Regions from separate parts of the Paenibacillus tundrae genome, predicted to be linked through region 3. Evidence: predicted binding sites of a transcription regulator. Region 3 holds the regulator's gene; each other region holds the start of a gene.
The links. The regulator NrdR, encoded in region 3, represses ribonucleotide reductase genes. The targets are predictions, from matches to a motif close to AACACNATATATNGTGTT.
Positions count from the first base shown of each region.

Region 1 (10,776 bases), 2.6 Mb from region 3:
GAAGCTACAACGTTCTCCTTCACTTGTTCTGGACGACTTGCGCCTACAAGTGCACTAGATACGTTTTGTTGACGCAAAATCCAAGCAAGTGCCAGTTGACCCACCTTCAGATCTAGCTTGTCTGCCACCTCGATTAGTTGGCGAACTTTACCGATTCGATCTGCATTAATCTTGCCTTCGTCCCAGCCGAGCTTGGCTGCACGGCTATTCTCAGGAATATCCGATATCGACGTGTATTTCCCGGTCAATAAGCCTTGAGCAAGCGGGGAGTAAACAACTTGTCCAATGCCTTTTTGTTCACCTAGTGGAATGATCTCCTTCTCGATGTATCGATCAAACATATTATATACCGGTTGGTTCACCACGATGTGATCCAATAATAAACGATCTGCTGTACCTAGCGCCGCCTCCATCTGAGCTGCCGTCCATTGGCTGACACCTACATACAGCACCTTACCTTGACGTACCAGATCATCTAGCGCGCGCAGTGTCTCTTCAATCGGTGTTTCTGTATGGTAGCGATGGCAATAGTAAATGTCCACATAATCGGCTCCAAGACGCTTCAAGCTCGCGTCACATTGCTCCATAATATGTTTGCGGGATAATCCCTGGTCATTAGGACCGTCGCCCATTTTGCCAAATACTTTTGTTGCCAGAACATAAGAATCACGAGAGTACGCTTTCAACGTCTGACCCAGTAGCTCCTCTGCTGCGCCACGCTCATACACGTTAGCTGTATCAAAAAAGTTAATACCTTCATCGAATGCGGTTTCAATCGATTTCACCGCATTTTCACGTTCCACATATCCTCCGTATGTCAGCCAGCTACCCAAGCTGATTTCGCTTACTTTCAGTCCGCTTCCACCTAATCTGCGATACTCCATTGATTGCACATCCTCCTTGTATAAATCTTTATGATGACGTTCCCTTTCTATTGTAACGCAACTATACACGTTAAACGAATCATTTTGACCAGACTCCAAAAAGAAATAAGCGCACCTGATGAACAGATGCGCTGTATATCTTATATATCGATCTCTAGTGCAAGATGACGCTTAATGCGTTCAATAGATCAGCCTGTCTCACGGGTTTCGTTAGAACGGCGTCAAATACTTCTGCCTCTTGGGGGTTAATATGCATACCATAGGGCACGAGTACGATAATCGGCAGTGCGTGAGCACGAGATTTCAGGTTATGCACGAAATCGACCGCACCACCTTCGACCAATCCCATATCAATTACCGCTACATCCGGACTGAAGCCTTCTTCCATCCAGCTATATGCCTCTGCTGAGCCTGAGGTCATATGCACATCCATCTTCCATCTTCGCATCAAGGAAGATACACCCTGCAAGATGTCCGGGTCTTTGGCAAGTAACACCTTCGTTCCCTTCAATCGCTGCTGGATGCTGGTAAGCTGAGGTAACTCCCAATGTCTAAGCAGTGGCAGCCTAATCTGGAATTCCGTCTCGTCTTCCCCTAAGCTGTTGATCTGAATACTGCCATTCATCAGAATCGCCAGATTCTGACTCACTGCTAACCCCAGATTCGTACCAACGATCCGCTGTGTGCTGATACTGCCGTCTGAAGTATGAAGCACCTGTCGCATCTTGTCCGCAGGCAGCATCTTGCCGCTATACTTCACATTCAACAGGAGTACAGCTTGGTTGTCCGAACCTGTACTCTCTTCATCCACAACGGCCGTGATTAGCACCGAACCAGTACGTGTATAGTCAATAGCGTATTGCAGCACATGTGCCAGCAATTGCCCAATCTTGATCTCATCCCCTACAAATACTTGGGATACATTCATCTCCAGGTTCAAACCAACCTCAATGCCCTTGCTGATTGCCTGTCCAACATGAAGATACACCGTATTCTCAATGGTAGACACCAGATCAAATGGATCATCGTGTACAACCGTTTTGCCAGTATCATTGATGTTGAAGTTCATCATGTTGTTCAGTAGGGATAATAATATATTGCCACTTGTCTCAATCATGTTCACATACTCCAGATGCTCTTCGGGCATATCTGGCGTCCGCATGAGATCCGTCAACCCCAGAATCCCGTTCAATGGATTGCGGATTTCGTGGCTCATTAACGCAAGCATCTGCGTTTTGGTCATGGCCTCGGACTCGGCTCGTTCCTTCTCTGCTTGCAACTGTGCCTTCAGTTGTTCCGTATCACTCAGCTTCTGCTCCTGCACCAACAGGCTATCTTCGAGATCAATGACGTATCCGAGAAAAACAGCCATTGCTTTTAGTGTTTTCATATCCGTTTCGTTTAGTTGGTAATCCGGGTTGTCCATTAGGCATATGGTGCCAAACGCATCACCCGATCGCCGCAAAATAGGGACTCCGATGAAGAATCGACTCCCCAAACCATCCGTCACATCCATAAAACGTGTTAATGGATGCTGCGCCGTATCTTTAATGGTTAGCTCACTGCTTTTATCTTGCAAAACCAAACTACAGTAGGATGTCTCAAATGGAAGCTCGCTACCTTTAGTGACCAACTGCTCATGGCGGTTAAATGCCTCAAGAATCACATTCGTCATGCCATCATTGCTGGCAACGAAGATGGTATTTACCTGCAGAATCCCACTTAATACGTCCACGATGTGGGTCGCAGCTTCCTGTATATTTTCATAAAAGCCCCTTGCAACACCTGTGGTTCCCATGACTCACCCCTCTTGTCTAAGCTGCGCTTCAAATTAGAATCAATCCATAAAGATATATGAGGGTAAAAAAAACTCCTGAACCAGTTGTCACAACCTGTACATATATGTTTTAACACCACGGACATTCAGAAGAATCACACAGGCGATTTCAGGATGGCTGCTCTTTCTGAGAAGCTCCTGTTTCGCTGGATCTCCACGCTAGGAATGGCCGATAATCATCTACCATTGCTCCTAGATTCTGTGTCCGTGAGCGAGATGTTTTGACGCGGTGTAGCATAAAAAGAAATTATACTCTTCGAATTCAACTTTGGAAACCTTTATCCACATTCTACAAGCACATCTTCTGTTCAGCCACGATTACGATGTGATCATTATCACACCCAAAAATCCATATATAGTTTATAACTGGATAATGAAAAACTACATGTAGTATTTAATCAGGCTTAGCCAATATATACTCTCATTATAGGAGGAACCTTAAATGAATATGCTTGAATGTGCCTCTCCACCAGCAAACGACCTACTTTCTGACCTTGGCAGACGAATAATTGGGGCTGAGGATGCGGATACGTTAAGGGAGAATGCCAACCTGAATGGAGATTCATTTAGTGGAAAAATGAGCCGGCTCGGTTCAGAGACAGCAAAGTGGCATGCTGTTCGCCATGTCCTGCCCGAAGGGCTCGCACAAGCTGTGGAGCATGGAGACCTCTATGTTCATGACCTTGATCAGTATGGACTTGGCACAACCAACTGTATCTTCATTCCATTTGACCGACTGCTCGCCTCTGGCTTCAATACGGGTAACGGTTCAGTCCGTACTCCCCAGACGATCATGTCAGCGATGGCATTGGTAGCTATTATTTTTCAGTCTCAACAAAATAGCCAATATGGCGGTGTATCTGCCAATAAAATAGATTGGGATCTTGCACCTTATGTGCGACGCTCCTTCCGGAAGCATTATCGTAAAGGGCAACGGCTCTTTGGAGAGCATGCTTACATTCCGGATGAGCAACTGTATCTGGATAGTGCCGAAGCACAGGAGCAATGCCCACGTGCCTATGATTTTGCCATGGATGAGACGATCCTAGAGACCGAACAAGCTGCTGAATCATTGATCCATAACCTTAATACTATGAGCAGCCGTGCTGGAGGACAAATTCCGTTCACATCACTTAATTACGGAATCTGCACATCGGCCGAAGGACGACTCGTATCTCGCTCGTTGCTAGAAGCGACCATCCGTGGTCTAGGAAACGGGGAGACACCTGTATTCCCGCAGCATATTTTCCAGTGCAAACAAGGGGTTAATCAGGCTCCTGGAGAGCCCAACTATGATCTATTCCAGCTTGCCGTCACCTGTTCTTCGCGCCGTATGTACCCTAACTTCGTTAATGTGGATGCTTCGTTCAATCTGCCGTTCTATCAGCCAGACGACCCGGACACCATTATCGCTACGATGGGCTGCCGTACACGTACGCTGGCAGATCGGTTCGGACGTAACCGTCAGAGTGGAAAAGGTAATCTGTCCTTCAATACGATCAACTTGGTTAAACTAGGTATTCGGTTCGGCATCTGTCAGGGAACACGCGCTGTAGCCGATCGGACAGGCTTCTATGCTGCACTTCAATCGGTTATGGAGCAAGCAGCTTCAGGTCTGCTTCATCGATATCTGATTCAGAAGGCGCAGCCAGCTAAAGCCTCGGACTTTATGATGCGTGAGGGTGTATGGGAAGGTGGTAAACAATTAGATCCCGATGAACCGGTGGCTGATCTCTTGAAACATGGTACATTATCGATTGGTTTCATCGGTCTTGCGGAGTGTATGACTGCCCTATATGGACGACACCATGGTCAAGATCCTCATATTCATCAAGAAGCAGTAAATGTCATTCGTACGATGCGTGAATTCTGCGACCGAATGAGTGAACTACATAACTTGAACATTACGCTTTTCGCTACACCTGCCGAGGGTTTATCCGGTAAATTCACAACGATTGATCGTAAGCGATTCGGTTCGATTGCAGGTGTTAATGACCGTGAGTATTACACGAATTCGTTCCATGTGCCTGTATATTACAATCTACCTGCCTACCGCAAGATTGAACTTGAGGCACCTTTCCATACACTATGTAACGCTGGAGCAATCTCCTATGTTGAGCTTGATGGGAATGTGCGAGCCAACACGAAGGCTTTCCAGCGAATTGTGCAATATGCATTGGCACAAGATATTGGCTACTTCTCCATCAATCATCCCATTGATCGCTGCCCATCTTGCGGCTATGAAGGTGTCATTGGAGAGAGCTGCCCAAACTGTGGCATTCACGAGAACAACATGCATTTCCAACGTCTACGCCGGGTTACCGGTTATCTCACCGGGGATTACAAAGTGCGATTCAATGGTGCCAAACAAGCTGAAGTTCGAGATCGGGTGAAGCATAAGTGAACCTGCACGGTTACATCCCTGAATCCGTCAATGAAGGCCCCGGCTTACGTGCAGTGTTGTTCATCAGTGGTTGTCGCCATGCTTGTTCAGGCTGTTTCAGCCCAGACTCATGGAGCTTTCGCTCAGGTGAGCCGTTTACGGAGGAGAAGCAGCAGGAAATCATGCATGAGGTTACAACCCACCCTCTGCTGGATGGCGTAACCTTATGTGGTGGCGACCCTTTTTTCTCGGCAGCCGATCTGATCCCTTGGGTTCAACAATTTCGAGCACGACGCCCCGACCTGTCTGTCTGGGCATACACCGGATTTACGTATGAAGAACTGGTGCTGGAGCCGTCTCGGGCAGCACTAGCCGAATTATGTGACGTCATTATCGATGGGCGTTATGTCGCCGCCGAACGAGATGTTTCTTTAGTTTATCGCGGTAGCCGTAACCAACGAATTATTGATGTGAGAGCAACACAAATGAACGAGAAGATCGTTACCTTGCAGATGGATGCATCGTAACGGTCTTTTTTTCTTATATAGGTATACCTCATAAGTTTTACGCAATATCTGTTCTGACCTACTATTCACTCTCTTAAGTGACGATATATAATATAAACATGTACTAAAACTATTGCTGGTATTTCATTTGAAGTCATTTAGGAGGATCATTACATATGGATATTGTTCAAGCACTAATTGCAGTTATGCCTTATTTTCGAGTGGCCATGCGTCAAGATGTAACCCTTTCCATTATCGATCATGAGAAATTTTTGTATTTTTCTGCGGGAGAATCACTGAAGCAACTGAATTACCAAGCTGGAGACCCTCTGCTGGAATCCAATACGAATTTTCAAGATCTGAAAGGCGGTACAGAGAAACGATGGGATCACTATCCTAAAGAGTTATTCGGAATCCCTTTTGATGTTGCTTTTATTCCCATCAAAGATACTCAAGGGAACATCCTGGCTCTGTTAAACATCCTGTATAGCATGGATGACCAAGATCAGCTTCAACAACTTATGGATGCAGCTGACAACCTTACTAGCCAACTCATGGACAGCGTACAGCATGTCGCTGCACACTCGGAAGAACTTAGTGCCACGACGGAGGAGATTTTGAACAATTCCAAAGAAGCGGTGCAGAAATCGAGTAACGTCAATCAGGTTGCCAGCTTTATTCGCGAAATATCCGAGCAGACGAACCTGCTTGGCTTAAATGCGGCCATTGAAGCTGCTCGTGTAGGCGAGGCAGGTGCAGGATTTGGAGTCGTTGCTAAGGAGATTCGCAAGCTGTCTGTAGATACCAAGGATGCAACCACTCGCATTGAAGAATCTCTTCTAGCTGTTCGGCAATCGATACAGGGAATGGAAAATGAGATTGGTGAGATTAGTGCCAGTTCGCAAGAACAGGCAGAACTCGTTAACAATTTTATGACGACGATCGATGAATTAAATGCAACCAATCAACAGCTCAAACAATTTATTGATAAAATTATTAAAACGGAAGCACAATAGCAAATTGATTTGATGATTAAAGCAGCCTTGCCTATAAGGCACATTTTAGAATGATCCAACTACAATTCTCATGTGTTATATAAGCCATACAAAAAGAACCTTCGAGCCCACCATACACGTGGTTTCGAAGGTTCTTTGCATTAGATTAATAGGATTCAGCGCAATTATCGAATCTGAAATTGGCTGAGACGCACTCCGGCTGATAACAGGATATATACATCCTGTACGCCTGTTGCACCCTTAAGCTCAGCTTTCACCGAAGACCATTGTTGGGCTCCGCCTTGTGCCAGCTCAGTACGCCCTGCCAATGTACCGTCAGGGGCACCCAATCGAACTTCCACTACAGCACCTTCCTGTTCGGAGGATACGCGCGCTTCCAGTTCAGTCGTTTCACTGCCGAGATCTGCATCCTTATACAGAACCCATCCCTGTTTTCCAAGCGCGCGGATAGCTGTTCCGCCTTCTTTGCTCTCATCCAGATCTACACTGAGGTACGCATCATAGTTCTCAGCTCGTGTGGAGACACTCAAGTTTCGGGCTGGAATTGTCTCTCCCTCAACCGTCAGATCGGCAACAAGCTGAATATCCGAAGAGGATTTTCCCACCATAATTGCATAGGTTCCAGACTCCACCACATAGCGATCCTGAGTCACGTCCCAGAAGGCCAATTCTTGAACCGGAAGCTTGAAGCTCACGTTAACGGTTGCTCCGGCTTCAATATGAAGGCGACGGAATCCTTTTAACGTTTTGAGCGGACGTTTCACACGAGATTTGCCTGCACGTACATACAATTGTACAACCTCATCGCTCGCGATTGTGCCCGTGTTCGTGACATCCACTGTTACCGTGATATCATCTTCTGTTCCTGCCTGTGCAGGTGTCAGCTCTAGATTGCTGTATTTGAATGCTGCATACGTCAATCCATGTCCGAACGGATACAATACATTTCCTTCAAAATATTGATACGTACGGCCTGATTGAATAATATCGTAGTCTTTAATATCTGTAAGTTGATCTGCGGACTGTACCCATGTCATGTTCAGACGACCTGCTGGAGCGTAATCGGCATACAGTACATCGGCAAGTGCATTTCCTAGCTCCTGTCCTGCATGAGACGTATACAATACGGCTGGAATGTTCTCTTGCACCCAATTGGAAGTGAACGGATAGCTGCCTACAATGACAACAATCGTATTCGGATTAGCAGCATACACGGCTTCCACTAAGCGTTGCTGGGATTCGGCCAGATCCAGACTTGGACGGTCGATCTCTTCTTTGCCGTTCACCAGCGGGTTATTACCTACAAATACAATAGCCGTTTCCGCTTCCTTCGCTGCTGCAACCGCTTCTTCCACACCATTCACAACGACGTCCTTCTGGAATGTCTCCGCTCTGCCAAAGGACTTCAGCTCTTCCGAAACGGCGAATGCATCGTTCCCATCGTTCGGTGCAGTTACCGTCTTGCCATTCCATGTCGTTAAGCCTACGCTACCGTCAGGCTGTGGCAACAGATGGAATACTTCCTTCACGAACCAGCCGTATACTTCGTTCGCAGATGCCGTTACCTTTTCTTCATCCGTGGTCACATATTTACCATTGCGTTCCGATTGCAGCGTGTAGCTGCCAAATCCCCAGTCCGTAAGCGTAAAAGTATCTGCTTCTCCGGAAGCAATTAGTGGTGAATTCTCCTCTTCAGCCAGACCAACTGCCTTGCCGTTCGCTACGGAAGTCAGCGTAATTCGATCATTTCCATCCTGGAAGAGCACGTTGTCGCTGCCCACTTTGCTCTGAATCGCCTCTAGTGGTGAGACACTATATGGCATGGTGCCTGCATACCAATCTCGATATACGGTGCCGCCCAGTGTACCAATGACCGCCACTTTGCCCGCTTTGGTTTTGTCCAATGGCAACGTGCCATTCTCGTTTTTGAGCAATACAACCTGCTCTCTTGCTGCTCTCAGTGACAACGCTTTGGCTTTGTCCGTCATCATCGCTTCTTCTCCAATGGATGCATACGGGTTGCCTTCCTCTGGATCGAACTCACCTAGACGGAAGCGAACACGGAAGGTGTTGAATAGCGCGTGGTCGATATCCTCCCATGCAAGTATGCCCTGCTCCAACCCTTCGCGAAGAGCTTGCTTGGACAGATCAGCATCATCGGTAATGCTGTCGATCCCTGCTTTGACCGACTCTACGGTACCTGGTGTATGCGAATCATAGTACTTATGATCATTCTTAATTCCCATCACATCGCCTGCATCGCTGACAACAAAACCATCCATTCCCCATTCACCCTTAACAATCTCATTCACATAAGGATGTAATAGAGCCGGCGTACCGTTGATGGAGTTATATGCCGTCATCATGGACTGCGCGCCACCTTCTTTGAATGGCTTCTCAAACGCTTTCAGGTAATATTCACGCATATTACGCGGATCAATGCTGGACGAGCCACTGCCACGATCTACTTCATTATTGTTCGCAAGGAAGTGCTTCAGCGTTGCAACTGCCTTGTAATACTTCGGATGGTCACCTTGAATCCCTTTAACAAGTGCTGTAGACAGCTCTCCTGTAAGTTCAGGGTCTTCGCCATATGCTTCCTCATTCCGTCCCCAACGTGGATCACGCTCCATATCAACCGTCGGCGCCCAGAGCGTAAGACCGTTCACTGCTGGATTGCGTTTATAAAATACACGTGCCTCGTCCCCGATAACGGAGCCGATCTCTTTCATCAGATCGGTGTCCCATGTACATGCCAGCCCTACCGGTTGTGGGAACGATGTTGCTTCCCCCAGCCATGCCAAACCATGAGCAGCTTCAGTACCATGTTTATATGCAGCAACACCGAGTCGTTCTACCGCTGGCTGATACTGTAACATGGATTCAATTTTCTCATCTTCGGTTAGACGGGATACAAGGTCTTTCACGCGGGAGTCTAGTTCTAATGACGTATCTTGAAAAGGATATTTTGTTTGGTTGGTCATCGTATGGAATCTCCTTTGAGTTCAAAATGATAGCGAATACATAATAAGTGAAAGCATATCTACTCAATTGTACCTAATGGATAGGTATATGAACAATGAAGTCCTTATACACCCTATGTTTTGTTACCCTTTTTCCACTATAAAATAAATTACCTAAAACGATTTCGATAATACTCTTATCATATAGTATGTTCATCAAAAAAAATAGAGGTTACCACAGGAAAATATGAATATTCCTCGGAAAGTCCGTCATGTATTGTTTTTTTCTCGCTTAGTGTGGCAATCATGGTAGAAGGTTGATTTACTGCGCCTTTACATCTAGAACCCATGGATTTAAGAGAAGATACAGGAGGAATAGATATGAGTGATCAGCAACAACCCCCGGTGGGACTGCCTCCCATCCCGGAATCCCTATGGAGAGCTACGCACGCCTTCGATTCATATCCCAAACTGGAAGAAGATACAACAGCGGATGTAGCCATTATCGGTGCAGGGATTGCAGGTATCACAACAGCATATTTGCTATCCCAAAAAGGGCTGCGTGTTGTGGTTCTGGAAGCAGGTAAGGTGCTGGATGGAACAACTGGACACACCACGGCGAAGGTATCTGCACAGCATGGCGTCATATTCAACGAGTTAATGCAGCACTTCGGACACGAACAGGCACGTATGTACTATGAAGGTAATGCGAAGGCTGCAAGCTGGATGCGTGAGCTGGTGAAGTCACACAAGATTGATTGTCAGTGGGCCGACGAGGATGCTTACGTGTATATCCAATCCGAAGAAAACTTGAAGAAGCTTGAGATTGAGCTGACAGCCTATGGGAAGCTCGATATCCCTGGTCAATGGGTGGATCCACTCCCTATTGATGTTCCATCAAGAGCAGGCATCAAGATGCCAGGACAAGCTCGCTTTGATCCACTAGCTTACCTGCATTTTCTACTGGACTCCGCTGTGAAAAATGGAGTTCGCATCTTCGAGCATACAACGGTAACGGATGTGGAAGAAGACGCTGCTCTGCATGTTAGAACCTATGGGAATGGCCCTTCGGTTACAGCGGAGCATGTGGTTGTTGCCTCCCATTTTCCGGTGTATGATCCTGGTTTTTATTTTACGAGACTTCATGCCGAGCGATCTTATGCTCTAGCCGTCGAGCCGTTAAAATC
Region 1 covers NZ_CP145605.1:6,059,110-6,069,885, forward strand. Annotated here, with positions in the region: gene V6W81_RS27100 (aldo/keto reductase family protein) at 1-884, opposite strand, end outside; gene V6W81_RS27105 (hybrid sensor histidine kinase/response regulator) at 1,039-2,682, opposite strand; gene V6W81_RS27110 (anaerobic ribonucleoside triphosphate reductase) at 3,164-5,125, shown strand; gene nrdG (anaerobic ribonucleoside-triphosphate reductase activating protein) at 5,122-5,631, shown strand; gene V6W81_RS27120 (methyl-accepting chemotaxis protein) at 5,787-6,626, shown strand; gene V6W81_RS27125 (glycoside hydrolase family 3 C-terminal domain-containing protein) at 6,791-9,610, opposite strand; gene V6W81_RS27130 (FAD-dependent oxidoreductase) at 9,971-10,776, shown strand, end outside.
Region 1: a site for NrdR is predicted at 3,099-3,116, ahead of V6W81_RS27110 (anaerobic ribonucleoside triphosphate reductase). Genes of this name have one in related genera too.

Region 2 (10,776 bases), 130 kb from region 3:
CCATCAACAATAACTGCAACTCTTTGTAATACTTCTTCAGCTCTCAAACCTCATCTTCTCCTATAACAAATGTGTATTGCTTATCTTCTAAATATTCGTATGTGAAATTAAAAGATTTTAAGTCATCATCCAAAAAGATACCGGGGATTCTATAGTTGAAAATGATGTTACAATCCGGTTGGCTCGAAATTATTCTTGCAATTGTCTCCTTATTCGGCAAACAATGACTACTACCATCTGTACTAATAACAAAATTCTTACAATCAATAAGACTAAGCAGATCGTCGCTCGTGTTTCTTTTACTACCATGGTGGGATACCTTTGTTAAAGCAACTTGAAGCTTATCTTGAGTTGTATAGCCCAATACTGTAAGCGACTCTACAATAGTCTCCGCATGAGAATCACCTAGTAAAAGAACATTATCTTCTTGAAACTTTATAAGTAACGAAATACTACTTAAATTTGGAATGGAGCGATCTTTACTATATTTCTTCTTAATTAGTTCGCTGAGTGGTAAATGATAATCTGTTGAACATGGACGTGACATTTTCACATTACTATTTTTCTCATAGGTCCATTCTTTATGTAATTTTTCCAAACCCAACTTACTAGGCGACAGTATCTTAATTTCAGCACCAAATCTTTCAATAATGGCATCCTTTTGAAAGTACCATAAATCATTCTTCCACATTTCTAAATTTTCAATTAAAGATTCGAAAATCACACCATCTGTTATACTTTTCTCAATTTTTCTTGTATCTGCAATGGGATAACCGCGACTTTCATCCCACACTTCTCCAAATAACTCAGCAACATTTTGACCAGTATTAAACCATATTTCTTTAAATATTTGTTTATTAATATCACTGTCTTCAAACAACTCTATAATCCCTGATATATGATCCTCGTCGATATGGGTCACTACTAATAAATCTATTTCTTCCCCCCGTCCACAAATTAACTCTATTTCATTTTTTAATGATTTATAGCTTGACCACCCTACTCCGCCATCAATTAAAATATTTCGCTTTTCTTTTAAATCATTAACTAAAGTTACTATAATTGAGTCACCGTAAGTCGCAGGCAATACTTTGACATGAATAGACAAAGTAGCAACACTCTCCTTTCAAAGATATAATATACATATTAGAGATCTCTTTTATCCAAATTATAACATAAAATTTCAATTATTTTATACATTAGCCCTACCTTTTATATAATTCTTTTGAACTACACGCCTTATTTTTGACAAAAATTAGTCTTTCAAAAACGGAACTTCGATTTTCAAGAAATTTTGATGATTAAAAGACCCTGCTATTAATTCGTATTTTAATCCAGACCTGTAATTTAAAAGCGCTGGAGTTTACCCTCGTTTCCCTACAATTTACAGTCCCGGAGACCAGCACCACAGAACTCTATCCAAGACATGAACTCTGTTTCATAAAAATAAAAGTGATTTGAACATAATATGGCTACTGGTGACAAAATTAAAAAAGATCAGCTATTAATCGATTTTAAAATTTAGCAAGAATGCATTTGAACTCTTAATAACTCGGAACTCATGAGGAACACTAAAAATAAAAATATTTCAAAAAGCCTGTAACTTAATAGCTACAAGCTTTTTGAAACATAGATGAATATTAATACATTCTATTGCAAAATTAATTTTATCACTTTTCTGGCGAAATTTCTTCGCTATTATTGCAATATTTATCTCTTATTTTACACAATCACAGTTTCGTCTTGATTAATTCAATCTTTTCATTCAACTACATTTACTGTACCCGCAATTGCTACACGTTTTGCATCCTTCCAGATTGATTAGGGTTGCTGAACCACATGAAGGACATAAGTCTCTCGATTCAGTAATAGAAACACGCCCCGTTCCTCCTGTTGATTCAAGCGTAGCAGCATGGTTCGTGTCCTTGATTAAATCTTCTCTCCATGTCTCTACGTTACCCGTATCCGTTTGGAGGGAATCCGAATGACTGTGATTTATGCTTAAATTTGGCTCGTTCTCTATACCTTGATTCTGTACATGACTTTCCAAAGCTTTGGCAACTGCATCTGCAATAGATTCAACCCGATTCACGCCAAATCCAATTGCTCCTGAACCTCCGATGCCCTTCAAGTGCTTAATGAGCAGTTCCACTTTATGTCCATGGTCACCGTACCGCAGAAACAGAGAGCAGACCCGTCCAAGAGCCTCTGCCATGGCAAATACATCTGAACCTGCTTTACCTACATTTAGGAAAATCTCGGCTGGAATACCTTCTAGGTCATTGATCGTAATATAAGCCATTCCAAATGGGGTATTAATTTTGTAAGTGGCTCCACGCAGCACCTGAGGGCGGCTTCTGTACTGTTTATCCAGCACTTTGGCAGAGGTGGCTGCTACATCCGATCCAACTACTGTCTCTAATCCTGCTTTTGCTTCTGACGTAGATTCTTGTGTATTCAATGCCTTTTCTTGCATTTCGTGTGCTTCCTGTGCTTTTGCCGCTACTTGTCGTTCTTCCTTTACCTCTTCCTTCTTCGAAGTGGATAACACCTGCACATCCCTACTACCATCTCGATAGATCGTAACCCCTTTGCAACCCAGATCATAGGCAAGCTCGTAGAGCTGCGCAGTATCTTCGACCGTAAAATCGGCTGGACAGTTAGCTGTTTTGGATATAGAGCTATCCACCCACTGCTGAATGGCTGCTTGCACGCGAATATGATTCTCAGCGGATAGATCCATCGCGGTTACAAAGTACGCTGGAAGTGACTCATCTGGATGGGCATCCAGCCACTCCTGTGCAATCGGTACAAACTGTTCATCATAACCAAGCCGGCTCTGACGGAAATACTTAAAAGCAAAGTATGGTTCAATACCTGTTGATGTACCCACCATCGTTCCTGTACTTCCAGTCGGAGCCTGAGTGATTAGGGTGACATTACGAATGCCCTGTTTCCGTATAGCCTCCCCCACTTCCGGATACGTCGCAACCATATTTTTCATAAAACCGCTCTGCAGATATGGTTCTACTTCAAAAGCAGGGAACGAGCCCTTCTCAGCCGCGATCTCTGCCGATGCCAGATAGGCTTCCTTCGCAATGAATCCATACAGCTTATCTAGAAACTCCAGTGACTCTGGGCTGCCATATCGAATACGAAGTTTGATCATTAGCTCTGCGAGTCCCATCGTGCCCAGCCCCACCCGACGTTCATGCTGCTGGTTCTGTCTATTCTCTTCAAAATGATACGGCGTCGCATCAATTACATTATCCAAAAATCTCGCCGAAACACGTGTAGTCTCCGCCAGTTCTCCCCAAGCTACATCATCTGCATCTGCGTCATAGAATTTGGATAGATTGATTGCTGACAGATTACATACCCCCCACCCTGGCAAGCCCTGTTCTCCACAGGGATTCGTACAGATAATCGGGTTGAAATACCAACTGTTCGACATTTGATTGTAGTACTCCATAAATACAACGCCTGGCTCTGCGGATTTCCAAGCAGATTCAATGATAGTACGCCAGATGTCCCGGGCTTTAACTGTACGATATGGAATGACAGAGCGACCAGCATCTCTCCATTTCTGAAGGTCTCCGTTCCACTCGTTATCATAATTGGGGTCAGTTGTATCTGGAAAAACAAGCTCCCAGTCACCGTCCTGTTTAACGGCTTCCATAAATCCATTACTTACACATACGGATAGGTTCGCATTCGTGACCTGACCCATCGTTTGTTTCACCGTAATAAAATCAAGCACGTCAGGGTGCCAATCGTTCATCATCAGCATTAAGGCGCCTCGCCGACTTCCTCCTTGTTCAATCAGTCCGGTAGTATAACTGAACAAGCCACCCCAAGACACGGATCCGCTCGATGATCCATTAACCCCTTTAACAACAGCTCGGCGAGGTCGTAAGGAAGACAAATTAATCCCCACGCCACCTCCGCGTGCCATAATCTCAGTCATTTCAGTCAACGTTTTCATAATACCACCGCGGCTATCCTGCGGCGAAGGGATAACATAACAATTAAACAGCGTGAGTTCATCACTTGCACCAGCACCCGCAGCAATCCGACCTCCTGGTACGAGCTTCCAATCATCTAATACCGAGCGGAATCGAGATTCCCATGTCGTTCGTTGTTCAGGGGTGAATTCAACGGAGGCCATCGCTTTAGCCAGGCGATCCCACATCTCTTCAGGTGTCTTTTCTATATTAAGCGTCAGCTTCTCTACATCCGTCTTGACGATCTCTCCGCTTCGGGTTCTCACTTGAACCAGCTGACCCTCACGTTCTATGATCTCCCCAACTTCCTTCGTTGGAAATTTAGGGTCATCCTTTGTTAATACCAATACAACATCCCCGACCTTTGCATGATTCGAATCTGCGTTCTTCCAGGCATATCGGTCTAGAAATATTTTCTCGCTTAGTCCCTCTAACTTGTGTGATCGTTTGTTCGTTTTCATCGCCACGCTCAGCCTCCCCGGAATAACAGTAACGGTTCAATTTTGCTCTACGATTAAATTATGACTAAACACCACATATAGTGATTATATTCAAGTATATTACACCATATATTGATTTTCCATGTGATTTATATCATAGCCGTTCCTCGCATTCATGAATACTCGGACAAGCTTCCTCAATCACCCTCAGACGTATGAATACGAACTCTGTGAACTTTTTGGGAAAATACAGCCGTGCATATAGAATTCTGAATCTGGTTATGAACTGTCTCTCATTCGTCCATACTATTACCTACGAATAAACGTCATCTCGAATGGCATGGGAGGTAGCAGCATGAACCGGAAAAATCCGCTCCACAGCAAACAGACTATATCCGAAATGCCGGTACCACTGGAGTTTGATCGAAGCTGGCTTACCCAGCTTGAATCCCGTTTGGATAAAGGGGGGCCTTGGGGAGATTATCGACTCTTTCAATTAGGTATTCAGGCCGAAGAGACGAATCTAATTCCGAATTTTGACGAAATCCAATGTTTGAAGCATTTGCAAGGTCTGACCCCACTCCCTCACCAGATGGACACGGCGCGCAAAGTGTTATTTGAAATGTCTGGCCGAGCCATTCTCGCCGACGAAGTGGGACTGGGTAAAACGATTGAAGCCGGCCTTATCCTCAAAGAATATATGGTTCGTGGTCTTGTATCCAAAGTGCTTATCCTTGTCCCTGCCTCACTTGTACTGCAGTGGGTACGAGAGCTGAATTCGAAATTCGGCATTCCTGCCGTTGCTCAGAAAAAAGCATACTCCTGGCAAAATGAAGTTGTTGTTGCTTCCATGGACACTGCCAAGCGTGATCCGCACAAAGACATGTTACTGAATATCGATTATGACATGATTATTATCGATGAAGCTCATAAGCTCAAAAATAAGAAAACAACAAACTATCAATTCATGCTCAAATTGCGCAAAAAATACTGTCTCTTGCTTACAGCGACACCGGTGCAGAATGACATGAGTGAACTGTTTAATCTGATTAATCTGCTCAAGCCGGGTCAGCTTGGCCGTCAGGGTGATTTTGCCGCCAACTTCGTCGTGGATAAGCGCGTTCCGAAAAACCAAGAACAGCTTAAGGATGAATTGTCCAAAGTCATGATCCGTAACAGACGCGGCGAAGGGCCTGTTCAGTTCACCAAGCGGAACGTCTCCAACGTCAATCTGCAACTATCACCCGAAGAACAGGCACTATATGACGGTGTGACCTCGTTTGTGAAGGACCAGTATCAGGAAGCTGGTGGCAATCTGAGCAGCATGCTCTCACTCGTTACATTACAACGAGAAGTATGTAGCAGTAGGGATGCTGTATTCGTAACACTCGTCAACCTGTCGAAGAAGCTTCCACTCGACTCCCCTCTTCGCGACAAAATCTGGGAACTCGTTGCTCATATCAAAGCGATTAAGGAAAATACCAAAGCTGAGAAAACGATGGAACTGATTCGCAATATGAATGAGAAGGTAATCATTTTCACTGAATACCGGGCAACGCAGGAGTATCTCCTTAATTATTTTCGCAATAACGGACTTACTGCTGTACCCTACCGAGGCGGCATGAACCGGGGGAAAAAGGATTGGATGATGGATCTGTTCCGTGGACGGGTTCAGGCCATGATTGCAACCGAAGCCGGCGGTGAAGGCATTAACCTACAATTCTGCCACCATATGATTAACTTTGACCTGCCTTGGAATCCCATGCGGGTGGAGCAACGAATCGGACGGGTACACCGGTTGGGACAGCAGAATGACGTTAATATCTTCAATCTATCCACGACAGGCACCATTGAAGAGCATATTTTGCATCTACTACATGAGAAAATCAACATGTTTGAGATGGTGATCGGTGGACTAGATGTTATTCTGGAGCGGCTTGAGAAGAAGGAATCCATCGAGAAAAGCTTAACCAAAATTTTGCTGGAATCGCAAAATGAAGAGGATCTACGTCTCAAGATGGATTCACTAGGACAATCACTGAACTCCATCCAGCGCGAGGTCGCAGATGAAGTGCCTTTGATTACCAAGCTCGATCTTCGTAAAGGAGGAGGCTAACCTATGACCATGTCACCCCACGAGATTCAGGCTTATGTACTTACCTATCTCGAAGCCTTGGATTGTCAGATCATAGAACGCTCTCCCGCCCATGTGACGGTTAAACTCTCACCCGAGGCTGATAAAGCGCTGACGAATCGACCGTACTATTGGGGATTTGTGGAGCGCACTGGCGCACCAGCAGAAACCATGTCATTTACGTTTGTATTTGATCCGGAAGCTTATAAGCAAGCCATTGAGGCAGCGGAAGCCACAGCAGCACAGGCGAGCTCTTCGAATGGATCTGGTGCAGCCAGTGGCGGAACCAGTACCAGCATCCCTGGTGCTGAACCTGCAAAAGAAACCATTCTAGGACGTTACTTTGGCATAACGCCGTCTTTACCGCAATTGGGACCAGGACGGATTTTGCGTGAAGACGTCGTTTATGGCAGCCGCCGACTTCAGCAAATTTTTGATGCGGCACGTGAGGGCGGGGCTTTTGTTAATCTGTTCGAACAAGCGGCCAAACGACAATTGCGAGCGACAGCGCCGGCCGTTTATGAGCCTTGGCTAGGCGTTTGCTTCAAGGTGGAATTCGCCTGTGATCTGAAACGGGAGGAACTTCATTTTCTCGGCATCTCTCTTCGCTCCGGTGAGATCATTGAACAATTCGGGGCAAAGCTTAACCGGCGCGATCTTAGCCCGCGATTGGCAGAGAATATGCATGCGCAGGCGGCCAAAATTTCATTATCTACTGCCGGAGCAGCGTTAGAGTCCCATCTCACGAACCGTTTGCTTGAGCTTGATTACGGCTGGGCAGAAAAAGCCAAAGAACGGCTTGCACTGGAGCTTGACGTTGTAGATACGTATTATGAAGCTGTGTTGCGCGAGGAGATGCCTGAGATAGAAACTACGAGCACAACTGACTCTGACAATCAACGTGCCGTTTCAACGCCCGAACCTTTCCCTTTACGAACAAATGTAACAACCGATTATGCGGGGGCGAACCATCGTATTCGTGAGGATGTAGAGCAGGCAGCAGAGCCAGCTGCTCCGTTAGAAACTGAGGCAGATCCGGAGCAAGAAAAAGCCAAACAGGCGGTCATTGACCGTGAGGCGATGAAACTGCAATATGAGACACGCCGAACTGAAATGATCTGGCAATATGAACCCAAAGTGAAGGTGACCGCTATTAGCAGCGGCATGTTTCACTTAAGATAGACGAAGACACTACTTTTCCTGCAAATGCTGGCAAAAGTAGTGTTTATTCATAAGCAGTTGCCCGACAGGTTACAGCAACCTTTGCATAACTCGTCCCCTAGAATGAATATTAGCGTCGCATGCGCAACCAATACTCGTAGATACTTTTCATTCAGCGTATCTCGAAGAAGAAGGTGTTTATTTGGAACGAACCGTTACGCAACGGATCTTACTACAACGTATAACCTTGATCACTCTAGCTGTACTCAGTTGTGCAGCCTTATCTACTTTCTGGTCGACTGCAAGTGCCGAAGGTCGAAGCACTCCTTCGCTTGCTCCCATGTCATTAACTGATCTCGAAGACGACATCACTGCTCTCCAGCATGACAAGCTAGCTCCTATTGCTGTACAACAGTTTGCTCATGAGCACGCTCTTGCGCTTGGTTCAGTAGATGGGGAGTTCAACTGGAAGAAGGCTGAACTCAACTTTACGCCACTTGGGCCAGGTACACATAGCTGGCTCGTGCAAGCTACTTTTGAAGAGAAATTAATGGGGTATATGATTATTTCTGCCACAGATCAGGGACAATTGAAGCTTAGCGAATACGGATCAGGAGAACAGTCACCCTATGATCGCGAGCTGCTAAGCCATGCGTTAGAACGACAACACCTCAGCCTTACGATGATACATGCTGATGGAGGAGAGCTCGGGCTTCGTTATGCTCTTCCTCTACTTGCTTACTGGAAGGTAGAACGACCGAACCAAGAAGCTCTTTATATCGATGCCACTAATGGTGACCTTTTACCCTCAGAGACTTTGAGACAGATCGAGACGACTTCCAAACCAATGGTCATCATAGATACCGTAGCTTCCGCGACCTCATCCTGGCTTGTCGATTCTATTCATATGCGACCTACCTTTAACCCAATGGACAACCTGTTATGGATCACCTCCAAACCAGTGAAGCTCACCCGTGTGCAAGACTGGATTCAGCTTCATAAGGAGCTTGGAATTGTTTATTCAGCGAATGATCGAAATATTTTTTACGGTGGCCCTTTACCCATTAGTGGTTATCAGTTGTGGCATAACAAAGCTGAATCACAATCAGTTCTCTATGTAGCGATTGGTGGACATACTTCCACGCAACGATTCGTACCATTGGATACTCTATTGGAAGACGGACAATTCTATGTCGCTAACCCCTGAAATGATAGATTACGAGTTTCATGCAAAAATAGACGCCTTTTCCTGACCATACAGGAAGTGCGTCTATTTTGTATACAGACATCGTTTATTCAATGATCGATCTTCAGTAAGGTAACCGCTCCCGTCCATCTATTCCTTGTCTGAAGAGCTTCGTGTCCTCGAGTTCGATTCCACAGATTTTCCCTTCTTGCCAACCCACAGCGACACGGCAAACGGAATCATGCCAAACCATTTCATGGCCCATGGTTCCTTCTGTTTGGTACGCCCCTTCCGCTCATCCTTCGGAGTATCAATATAATGCACCACACGTTGCGTTATATATTTTACCAATTCATCACTTTTGGCCATACCCTCTGCCTCCCTGGCTCCATCATTTGACGAAGCTTACGATAGTTCTATTGTGTGCAGGAAGTGTTCTCGTTAAACATTTTTTTGTGAGCCACGTGTATGAAAATCGGCAGAATGCACAGTCTAATGCCAAAGCTATCCATCGAATCCCTAATATACACCAAACACCAAGATCATGAAGGAGTGTATGTCCCATGTATAAGCTGCTGGTTGCTTCGACCGCTTTGCTAGTTAGCTTGTTATGTCTTCCGGTTCTTCCACTTGTTCAGGGACAGGCAATCCAACCAGTTGGATCTGTTGCCCCCATCCAAGCTAAACCATCAACGAACAGTCCATCCATGTTACCAATAACCGACGGTGAAGCTTATCGCTCCAGCCATCATGCCTTCGCAGCTCCCGTAATCCTAATTGATGTAGGACATGGAGGAGTCGATGGAGGAACGTCAGCACAAGGTGTGCTGGAGAAGGACATTAACCTAGCTATAAGTCAAAAGGTTTATCTTCTCTTGCGCAGCAAAGGATATGCCGTCATCATTAACCGACTTGGTGATTATGCGCTCAGCGATGATAACCGCTGGCTTAACAGTCGCTCCCGGCATCGCAGAGATTTAGCACAACGCAAAAGTCTCAGCGAAGAAGTCAGCACGGATATCGTTGTCAGTATCCATGCCAATTGGAGTTCAAGAGCTGCAACACACGGTCCGGTGGTACTGCACCAAAAAGAAGGTAGAAGCTACCTCTTAGCACAATCAATTCAAGATGCCATGAATGACTTATATGGAACTAAACGGCAAGTTGTGTGGGGTAAACCCTTTTACCTGTTGAATTATGTGAAGCACCCTGCCGTCATTGTAGAAACTGGATTTCTGAGTAATGCAGCAGACCGAGCCAAAATAAGTGATCCTGCCGAGCAAAAGCGCATTGCTGAATCCATCGCAAACGGCATTATTTATTACCTGTCGGTAGTGTAGGCGCAATATGCCAATCCCACACCTCTCGCACCAGATCACCAATACCTACAAATTCAATCTGTCCCTGTAGTTGGGTGACGGTTTCACGAAGAACAGCAGATGTGTTAAGTCCCGTGTGACCCACATGACCGATGACTACACAGCTTTTCTTATCCACGGCACGCTTAGCGGCCAGTTCCATTTGCTTGCGAATGTGCGGCTTAGAGTTCTGGTCGTCTAAGAAGATGTCATTACCGACAGGTGGCATATTTTTGGACGCTGCCAGTTCACCTACTACCGAGCGAAAATTGGTTCGACTGTCTACAAAAAAGAGACCTCGCTCTCGGCATACGTCCAACACAATCGACATGATCCGTTTGTCCGAAGTAATCTTAGAACCCATATGATTGTTCATGCCAATGGCATACGGGACATCATCAATTGCTTTTTCCACCCGTTCACGAACTTCCTCATCTGTTAGATTGGACGTAATTGCTCCAGGGCCCAGCCACTCCGGTTTTCCTTTCTTCGG
Region 2 covers NZ_CP145605.1:2,270,464-2,281,239, reverse strand. Annotated here, with positions in the region: gene V6W81_RS10350 (ABC-three component system protein) at 1-47, opposite strand, end outside; gene V6W81_RS10345 (ComEC/Rec2 family competence protein) at 44-1,108, opposite strand; gene V6W81_RS10340 (adenosylcobalamin-dependent ribonucleoside-diphosphate reductase) at 1,766-4,465, opposite strand; gene V6W81_RS10335 (DEAD/DEAH box helicase) at 4,800-6,560, shown strand; gene V6W81_RS10330 (YqhG family protein) at 6,564-7,760, shown strand; gene V6W81_RS10325 (hypothetical protein) at 7,942-8,946, shown strand; gene V6W81_RS10320 (YqzE family protein) at 9,076-9,294, opposite strand; gene V6W81_RS10315 (N-acetylmuramoyl-L-alanine amidase family protein) at 9,489-10,265, shown strand; gene V6W81_RS10310 (divergent polysaccharide deacetylase family protein) at 10,240-10,776, opposite strand, start outside.
Region 2: a site for NrdR is predicted at 4,533-4,550, ahead of V6W81_RS10340 (adenosylcobalamin-dependent ribonucleoside-diphosphate reductase). Genes of this name have one in related genera too.

Region 3 (10,776 bases):
GCCCTGTGGGACGAAGTGAAGGATGTACTCAAAAAGTCAGCATTAAGCCTATCTGGTGGTCAACAGCAGCGTCTGTGTATTGCACGTGCACTTGCTGTTCAGCCTGACGTATTACTTATGGACGAAGCAACCTCAGCCCTCGATCCAATCTCTACGCTTAAAATTGAGGAGCTTGTTAAAGAATTGCATAATAAATATACGATTGTTATGGTAACCCATAACATGCATCAGGCCGCGCGGGTATCCGGTCGTACGGTATTTTTCCTGAATGGTGAAGTGGTGGAGGCTGCGGATACCGAGACATTATTCTCCACACCGCAGGATTCCCGAACCGAGGATTATATATCCGGAAGGTTCGGTTAAGTAAGCTGATTGAATGTTCCCGGCATATCCGGAGATGATGGACGAGGGGGATGGAACCTATGATTCAAAGAAAAGAATTTGATCAAGAGCTTGAGGAATTGCGTACATTGCTTCGTGAGATGGGCGAGCACGTAGGAACAGCATTGGATGGTGCAATCGAGAGTCTACAGACACTAGACGTGGATAAAGCTCAGGTCATCATCAAGAATGATGCGAATCTGAATGCGCTGGAAGACAAAATTATGGAACTTGGTTCCAAGCTCATTATTACACAACAGCCGGTTGCCAAGGATCTACGCCGCATTATCGTTGCTTTCAAAATCTCCAGTGATCTTGAGCGCATGGGCGATCTTGCATTGGATGTAGCCAAAGTGACACTTCGTATGGAAGGTCAAGAGTTAATTAAACCCCTTGTTGATATTCCGAGAATGGCTGAAATCGTGAAGGTAATGATCGATGAAGCGATTGAATCCTTCCTGAAGGAAAACACGGATCTGGCTTACAAAATGGCTCAGACTGATGATCAGGTTGACCAACTGTACAGCCACATGATCAGTGATCTATACACCTTCATGACAGATCATCCGAACCGGGCTTCACAAGCGATGCTGTTGATGATGGTAGGTCGCTACATTGAGCGTATCGGTGACCACGCAACTAACATTGGCGAGAGCACGGTATATCTGGTGACGGGTAAACGTCCGGATCTGAACCAGTAATTGTAATTGATAAGCATACGTTTGGAATTGGGGACTTACATGCACGGAATGAAGGAACTTTCTCAGGACGCCTATTCACATAGGTTGTTCAAGGGAAGTTCCTTTTTTGTTGTTGCAGGTGTGTATGGTATCATGAGAGTAGATATAGAATCTGAAGTGTGACCATATAATACGTGAGGTGCTGGAATGGACAAGTTTATTCTCATAGATGGAAATAGCATTATATATAGGGCGTTTTTTGCAATGCCGCCGTTGACCAATTCAAAAGGATTACATACCAATGCGGTATATGGGTTCACCACAATGCTGTTAAGGCTGCTTGAAGAGCATAAGCCGACACATGTGATGGTGGCATTTGATGCGGGCAAGGTGACTTTCCGTCACGAAGGATATCAAGAGTACAAAGGTGGACGCGAGAAAACACCAACTGAATTGTCGGAACAGTTCCCCTTGCTCAAAGAACTCCTGCGAGGATTCGGCATTGCACAGTTTGAGCTTGAAGGATTCGAAGCGGATGACATCATCGGAACGTTGACCAAACGTGCCGATGAGGCAGGAAGACAGGTGCTTGTTGTCTCGGGTGACAAGGACATGCTGCAGCTTGCCTCTGACCATGTTCATATCGGGCTAACACGCAAAGGTGTAACAGATATTGAATTGTATGACCCTGCCCAGATTAAGGAGCGTTATGGCTTGACTCCATTGCAGATTATCGACCTGAAAGGTCTCATGGGCGATACCTCTGATAATATTCCAGGCATTCCTGGAGTGGGAGAGAAGACAGCATTAAAGCTGTTGCATCAATTCGGTACCGTAGAGGATGTACTGAATGGCACAGCCGAGCTGAAAGGTAAAATGAAAGAAAAGATCGAAGCTCACGCTGAAGATGCTCGGATGAGTAAGCAGCTAGCTACGATCCATCGCGAGGTTCCATTGGAGCAGACGTGGGAAGATATGCAGTTTGCAGGCTTGCAGGAAGAAACAGCAGGGCCAGCACTGGCGAAGCTAGAATTCAAGTCATTGCTTGAACGTCTGAACTTCAGTGGCAAGGTAGACGCAGTAGAAGCTGTGCCAGCGGCAGAGGTTAAGTCTACGATTGCTACAGAGGAAACAATTGAAGAGCTATTTGCCTCGCTCGAGACCATTGATGTTATACATGTGGAAACGCACGGTGACAATCCGCATCAGGCGGAATTGGTTGGGATCGCGTTAGGTTCAAGCGAAGAGTACACCTTCTTGTCTCCTGAACTGCTTCAATCGAAGGCAGCGTCTTCTGTAAGAGCATGGCTAGCGAATTCAGACGAGCCTAAGCGAGGATATGATCTACACCGCGTAGATCTTGCACTTCATGCCCACGGCATTGAATTTGCGGGAGCGGCTTTTGACGTGCAGTTGGCTGCTTATCTGCTCGACCCTACAGAGTCCAACCAGACGATCAGTGGCTTAACTGCGAAGTACGGGCTACCGTCTCTGGTAGAGGATGATACGGTGATGGGCAAAGGGGCCAAGTATAAAGTGCCTGAGGTGGAAGTGTTGGGTGATTTCCTATGTCGCAAAGCGGCGGCAGTAGCAGCCATTATCCCACTGCAGGAGAAGGCGCTTGAGAGTGATGAAATGAACTCACTGTTCCATGAGCTGGAGATGCCGTTATCACGTATTTTGGCTGATATGGAGAAGCAGGGAATCAAGGCGAATACGGCTGATTTGCAGGCTCTGGGTCATGAATTCGAAGAACAGATTGGTCGATTGATGTCCGAGATTTATCGTCTCTCGGGTACGGAATTTAACCTTAATTCACCGAAACAGTTGGGTGAAATTTTGTTTGATAGATTAGGTTTACCTGTGGTGAAGAAAACCAAAACGGGTTACTCCACCGATGCGGAAGTGTTGGAAAAACTTGCTCCGTATCATGAGGTAGTCCAGCATATTTTGCAATACCGTCAGTTGGCGAAGCTGCAATCCACTTATGTGGAAGGTTTACTGAAGGAGATATCACCGCGAGATGGCAAGGTTCATACGTATTATCGTCAGACGATCGCGGCTACGGGACGCCTGAGCAGTCAATTCCCGAACCTACAGAACATTCCGATCCGGATGGAGGAAGGTCGTAAGATCCGGAAGGTATTCGTACCTTCGGAGCCTGGTTGGACGATATTGGCAGCAGACTATTCTCAGATCGAATTGCGTGTACTTGCACATATCTCAGATGATGAGCGATTGAAGGAGGCTTTTGTACATGACATGGATATCCACACGAAGACGGCCTCTGACGTATTTGGGGTGAAGGCTGAAGAAGTGGATAGTGATATGCGTCGATCAGCTAAGGCGGTAAATTTCGGAATCGTGTATGGCATAAGCGACTACGGTTTATCCCAGAACTTGAACATAACGCGCAAAGAGGCAGCGCAGTTTATTGATCAATACTTCGAAGTATTCCAAGGCGTACGTCGGTATATGGATGATATTGTGAAGGAAGCGCGTAAGGATGGATATGTCAAAACGTTATTGGAGCGTCGTCGTTACCTTCCTGAAATTAACGCAAGCAACTTCAACATACGTTCCTTCGCCGAACGTACAGCGATGAATACACCAATTCAAGGAACAGCGGCAGACATTATCAAGCTTGCTATGGTGCAGATGGATGAGGCGCTGCGTGAGCGTAACTTGAACAGCCGTATGCTGCTTCAGGTACACGATGAGCTTGTATTCGAAGTGCCGGCAGATGAATTGGAAACGATGAAGGAGCTTGTGCCAGCTGTCATGGAAAAAGCGTTAGAGCTGTCTGTGCCGCTCAAAGCAGAAGTTAGCTACGGGGAGAACTGGTACGAAGCGAAATAATAGATAATGGTAGTATGGAAAGTAGTGGGGGCTACCGATATTTTACAATTGGTTTCTCCCATGCTTTTGACACAAGAAAGGGTGCCGCTGAGCCTCATCTTCCGTTATAATATAGGGGAGGTGAGAACATCATGCCGGAATTACCGGAAGTCGAAACAGTCAGAAGAACATTGAATCAACTTATCGTAGGTAAGACCATTGATCGAGTTACGGTTAGTTTGCCGCGTATTATTCAGCGGCCGGACGATATAGATGCTTTTGCATTAGAACTCGCGGGACATACAGTTATCGGTGTGGAGCGCAGAGGTAAGTTTTTACGTATTTTGCTGGACGGGCTGGTGCTTGTCTCTCATCTTCGGATGGAAGGGCGCTATGGTGTGTATCAGCAACACGAAGAGGTAGAGAAGCATACCCATGTAATCTTCCACTTTACCGATGGAACTGAGTTACGTTATAAGGATGTACGTCAGTTTGGCACGATGCATCTGTTCAATGCAGGAGAGGAGCTTGTCTCCAAACCTTTGTTGAAGCTAGGTCTAGAACCACTTGATCCGGCGTTTACAGTTACTGCCTTTCGCGATGCCGTTGGCAAACGGACAACCAAGATTAAGGCTGTATTATTGAATCAGGCATATGTGGTCGGGATTGGGAATATATATGTGGACGAGGCTCTGTTCCGCGCAGGTATTCATCCAGAGACGATTGCCAAAACATTGTCTGAAGCTCAGCTCACGGTGTTGCATGAAGCGATTGTGTCGACATTGCAGGATGCAGTCAATGCAGGTGGCTCGTCGATTAAGTCTTATGTGAATGGTCAAGGTGAGATGGGCATGTTCCAGCATCAATTGAAAATTTATGGGCGCAAAGCCGAGCCTTGTCATAATTGCGGTACGATGATTGAGAAAAGTGTGGTGGGTGGCAGAGGCACACATTACTGCCCGAAATGCCAGCCTATATTGTAGTTGAGTCGCTACGCTGCGCCTGAAGTACACATTACTTTTTGAACGATCTTTTAAACTGAAGCACCCTTGGATTCCTCCTTCCATATACTGATATGGCAGAAATAAGCGGGCGTATACCCATACTGACATCTGTCGGTTGGAATGGATCCGCACAGGGGAGGAATCCGGGGTGCTGCATCATTTTATTTCATTACTGGCGCTTGCTTTGGCGCTTAGTTTAGATGGTTTTGGAGTCGGGATTACATATGGGCTGCGCAAAACCAAGATTCCGTTGCTATCCATTGCTGTTATCTCTATTTGTTCGGGATTAGTAATCGCCTTGTCGATGCAGGTAGGGGTGCTGCTATCCCATGTAGTTTCGCCGAATGTAGCATCCGAAGTTGGGGCTGTGATATTGATTGCGATTGGTGGATGGTCACTATTTCAGCTTATACGCAAGCAGAGTAAGGAAAGAGCGGAAACGGATGAAGGTACAGTGGAAAATTCGGCAAGCGAGCATGTAGAGAGTAGAGCCAACGGAACATCAGCCTTAACGGAGCAAGAGGTAGCTTCCAAAGGGAAAAACCAGGTTCTCGCATTGGAACTGGAGCAGTCAGCTTCAGGGGGCTCTGTGGAGCGGATGGTCTTCACCTTAGAACTTCGAAAATTAGGTGTCGTCATTCAAATACTCCGAAGTCCCTCCAAGGCAGACATGGACAATTCGGGAAGCATCTCGACTCAAGAAGCGATGTGGCTGGGTATTGCACTATCACTGGATGCATTCGGTGCAGGGCTTGGAGCTGCGCTACTCGGATTTCCAACGCTGTGGACAGCACTTGTCATTGCGTTGTTTAGTGGAGCGTTTCTGTCACTCGGGATGAAGGTTGGACTTCGTTTTGCTGCGCTGCAATGGATGCGTCGATTGTCCGTGTTGCCAGCACTGTTATTAATGTTTATGGGAATAATGAAGCTGTTGTGAGGTGAAATGATGAATATTGGCTTAACCGGCGGAATCGCCACAGGAAAGAGCAGTGTTTCCGCCCTTCTTGCCAGTAAAGGAGCACTGCTCATTGATGCAGACGTTATTGCCCGGGAGGTCATGATGCCCGGGCATCCTGTTTTGGCTGCCGCTGTACAGCGGTTCGGACAAGCCATTCTTCATGAAGACGGGACGTTGGATCGGAAGAAGCTAGGCAGTATTGTTTTCCAGCATCCAGAGGAACGTAAAGCGCTTGAGGCTATTACCCATCCGGCGATTCGCCGAGAGATGAGAGAACGAGCGGCCGCATATGAGCAGGCGCACCCGGATAAGCTTGTGGTATCGGATATTCCTTTATTGTACGAGTCGGGTCTGGAAAAAGGATTCGATGAAGTCGTCGTTGTATACGTACCTAGAGCGATACAGAGAGAACGATTGATGAGCCGGGATGGGTTGACTGGTGAGCAGGCTGACGCCCGGATTGCGGCTCAGATGGACATCGAACAGAAAAAGCAGCTTGCTGATATCGTTATCGATAACAGTGGAGCATGGCACGATACAGAGCAGCAAGTCATCTCTTTCCTGCAAGGTAAGGGATTAATATGAAATGGCTACGTAAGAAACGGGTACTGCTGTTGATGTTTGTTTCCTTCGTTCTAGTGCTGTTCTTGAATACGAACTGGATGGCTTGGTTCTACCCGATTCATTATAAGGAAGAGATTCGGGCACAATCCTATAGCTATGAAGTAGACCCGTTTCTAATTGCTTCAATTATTAAGGTAGAGACTAACTTCAAAACAAGCTTGGAATCTAAGCGTGGTGCCATCGGACTTATGCAACTCATGCCGGATACGGCCAATTGGATTATGGAGCAGGCCAAAATTCCGGGTACGTCATTAGAAGAACTGAAGCATAAGCCTGAGAGGAACATTCAGCTTGGTACTTGGTACCTGAAGAACTTATCCGATCAGTTTGATGGCAATGAGGCGGTCATGATTGCTGCGTATAATGCGGGACCAGGTAAGGTTAGTAGCTGGCTCCGAGATGGCGTGTGGGATGGGTCATTTGATACAGTCAAGGACATTCCTTTTGGAGAAACCCGGCACTATGTACAACGCGTCATTTATTATTATAATCAATATGTTAAGATCTATAATACGTTCTAGTTCGGATATATCGTGTGATGCTGTAGCTAGATGCAGGTAAGTGTGAAAATGTATGGTTCTCATGCACGGTACAAGTGTCGGTTATAATAGTAGAAGCACAGAGCAGACCGGTTGTTCACCGGTCGCCCCATGCTCCTCTATAATACCGTATTACGATGCAGATATTATTGGTATTGACCTGCCAATTGCTGTTCTGCAATTGTTACCAGACGCTTCGTGATGTATCCACCGATCGAACCGTTCTCGTAAGAAGTCATGTTACCTTGGTATCCGTCTTGTGGGATGCTGATTCCGAGTTCTTGAGCAACTTCGTATTTCAGTTGTTCCAGGGCTGCGGAAGCTTTAGTTACCACCAAGTTGTTGGAGTTACCGTTGCTTTGTGCCATTGCTGTTCACCTCCTCGCGGTTGGTAAAAGTATTATGTGTCGTAGATACCATTTTCATTACAAAATGCTTACAGGGAACTTATGGAAAAAAGTAAAACATGGGAAGTGACCAAAAAATGAAATGTCCTTATTGTGCTTTTATGGGCACCAAGGTGCTTGATTCCCGTCCGGCCAATGAAGCAAAATCCATTCGTCGCCGTCGGGAGTGCGAGCAATGTAGCCGCCGATTTACCACTTTTGAGATGGTGGAAGAAACACCGCTGATTGTTATTAAGAAAGATGGAAGCCGAGAAGAGTTCAGTCGGGACAAAATTCTCCGGGGGCTTATTCGCGCATGTGAGAAACGTCCAGTCTCGGTGGAGACACTTGAGATGATGGTTTCTGAAGTAGAGAAGTCTTTGCGTAATACCGCTGATGCGGAAGTGGAAAGTCGCCAGATTGGTGAGTTATTGATGGAACAGCTCTTTCCCGTGGATGAAGTGGCATATGTTCGCTTTGCTTCGGTGTACCGTCAATTTAAAGACATCAATATGTTCATGAAAGAATTAAAATCATTGCTGTCCAAAGAAGACCTGGAGGACTAGATTCCTGGGGCAAAGGGAGAAGAGCAAGCTGGGGTTACGATACGTCGTCATGAGTGTGTTCCAGGTAAGAAGATTGTTCTTCTCCAGATCCTTTGGGCTGTATTGAGCAAATAGAAAAAGATATTGACAGTAAAACAGGTATTGAATATGATAAAGGGGTCGCCTGCGGAATGCTGCAGTGATGGACGAGTTATCATTGTATATCTTGGGGCCTTAGCTCAGCTGGGAGAGCGCATCGCTGGCAGCGATGAGGTCAGGGGTTCGATCCCCCTAGGCTCCATACCTAAAGAACCCGCTAAACACAAGGATTTCCGAGTGTTTGGCGGGTTTTTGCTATGTTAAATTGTTTTTAAGATGCAAGAAATTCAGCTCACATGAAAAAATTTAAAGGTGATGCTTCTATCACCATAGGAAGCCTCTATTTTCACACTCGTGTGCAGCTCCCAGCACCTTGGTGCCGCACTTCATGGCAAGGTTAGTCACCTTGGTTAAATATAGTAGAACCTATATAAGGGTTCTGTTATGATGATGGAAGGTTTATAAGATTATCACAGAAGCAACTAAATATGATAGTAAAGGAGTGAGCTCTTCTTTAGGAACATCTTGCTGGAGAGATACATAGTTAGTTAAAGCTAGAGGGACATCCATTTTTTAGATCAAAGACTTTTTGTAACAATAGCTACTAAGAGAATGGGGAATAACAGAGATGAAACGAAATGTATTGCGATGCGCTACTGTGATGATGATGTGGGTTGTGATATTCATGCTCACGCCTAATCTGACATCAGCAGCAGGACTTCATTTTCCTGAACGGGATGAGGTCAAGCGAACATGGAATCAACTGCAGGACATGAACGTTGGATTAAAGACTTATGATATCGAGCCTTCCTTTAAAGCACCATATGAGATCGGAAAAGTGAATCAGACGATGCTTGAACAAGCCTTATTAGCTACGAATCTTGCTCGTGCCTTGGCGGGATTGCCAAGTGATGTGCAGTTGGATAACGAATTGAATGCGTTGGCACAGCATGGTGCGGTCTTACTGGCTGCTACCGATAAGCTGTCTCACTATCCTGAGAAACCAGCAGATATGACAGATGAATTTTATAACAAAGGCTATGAATCCACTAAAAGTAGTAACCTGTCAAGCGGAAGAGATAACTTAAGTAGAAATGTATTAGACGGTTATATGCCAGATACAGGTAGGAATGCAGATCGAGTAGGACATCGCCGTTGGGTGCTCAATCCTTCTTTGCAGAAGGTGGGTTTTGGTATCGCTGGTGGATATGGTTCAATGCAGGTGTTCGACAAGTCTCGTGCAGAGGCAGTGAATTATGATTACATCGCATGGCCAGCAGCAGATTTCCCGCAGCAGTTATTTGGCGGTTCTCACCCGTGGTCTGTGACGTTGAATCCCGACAAGTATGAGAAGCCTTCTTTGCAGAATGTAAAGGTACAAGTAACTGATCTACAAAGCCAGAAAAAATGGGCGTTAGATAGTGCAAATAACGATCTAAACAAGGATCTATACTTGAATGTGCAGTTAAGTGGGTTCGGCGTGTCTAACGCTATTATTTTCCGTCTGGACGGAGTAGAGGAGTACACAGGGAAATACCAAGTTGACATTAGTGGCTTGCGAACAGTGGGTGGACAGGTTACCGAGTTATCTTATACGGTAGAGTTTTATGATTTGTCCCAGCACTTCTATCCGGGCGAGACGGAGAAATGGAACCTGCAGTTTTCTGTTGAGAAAGGTTGGTCATATGAGACACGTACGGGAACGAATTATTTTGATGAAGTGAATCGTCCATATATTGAAAAAGGAAGTACGCTCGTTCCACTAAGGCTTGTAAGTGAGTCACTAGGACTCGACGTCGAGTGGGATCCAGCAGATCGAGTCATTCGGATCTCAGATGATAAGAAGGAAATTGTTTTGAAGACGGGTAGCCAACAAGTCCGGGTCAATGGTGTAGAAACGACAGTTTCCGTAGCTCCAACAGTCGTTCGGGGTGTAACCTTTGTGCCACTGCGGTTTGTTTCTGAACAGTTGGGTCTGTCCGTTGATTTTGAAGAGAGTAGCAAGTTAGTCCGAATTGAGCGGGAGTACGTGCACTAAGTTGCTCTTTTAATTGTGGCAGTTTCAGATCAGACTGTACTAATTGTTATGAGAAGCGGGATTCCCAGCTATATGCTGAGATTCACCGCTTCTCATTTTTATAAAGAGAGATGACCAACTGCTTATAATAGCGTTATTCCGTATGTGCTACTGCTCTGATCTCGACTAATTGTTCGGGGAAAGCTAGGTAGGTAACACCAATAAGGCTACCCGCAGGACGATGGTGTTCCCCTAGGTACTCTTTAAAAAGCTCAATAACTTGCCCTCCATGTTCCTGTGCGTTGGTTAGGTATACCTCAACATAAGCGAGATTGTTTTTCGTAATGCCGAACTGGGATAATACGTGATCTAGATTTTCTAGCGTTTGACGCGTCTGGGTTTCAATGTTACCAGCACCAACGAATTCACCTGTTGCATTATGGGAAAATTGACCCGAGATGTAGAGGGTGCCGTTTACACGATATCCTTGTGTTATACCGTGATCCCAGAGATTGTGATTATACGTTTGAACTGCATTCATATGATTCTCTCCTTTACTTCAAAGTAAGGCTAAGTATAAACTTGGGACATAGAATAGGATAGTACGCACTTTAAAGATAGGTACTATCTGAAAGGGTAGTGTGAAATTATGGGAATATCCGATCTGAACGGCGGAGATACAAATATTGCAGATACACCGTTTGG
Region 3 covers NZ_CP145605.1:2,143,040-2,153,815, forward strand. Annotated here, with positions in the region: gene pstB (phosphate ABC transporter ATP-binding protein PstB) at 1-363, shown strand, start outside; gene phoU (phosphate signaling complex protein PhoU) at 423-1,082, shown strand; gene polA (DNA polymerase I) at 1,269-3,920, shown strand; gene mutM (DNA-formamidopyrimidine glycosylase) at 4,052-4,882, shown strand; gene V6W81_RS09690 (MntP/YtaF family protein) at 5,052-5,840, shown strand; gene coaE (dephospho-CoA kinase) at 5,850-6,446, shown strand; gene V6W81_RS09700 (lytic transglycosylase domain-containing protein) at 6,443-7,006, shown strand; gene V6W81_RS09705 (alpha/beta-type small acid-soluble spore protein) at 7,171-7,392, opposite strand; gene nrdR (transcriptional regulator NrdR) at 7,509-7,976, shown strand; tRNA gene V6W81_RS09715 (tRNA-Ala) at 8,184-8,256, shown strand; gene V6W81_RS09720 (stalk domain-containing protein) at 8,683-10,092, shown strand; gene V6W81_RS09725 (RidA family protein) at 10,226-10,612, opposite strand; gene V6W81_RS09730 (winged helix-turn-helix transcriptional regulator) at 10,721-10,776, shown strand, end outside.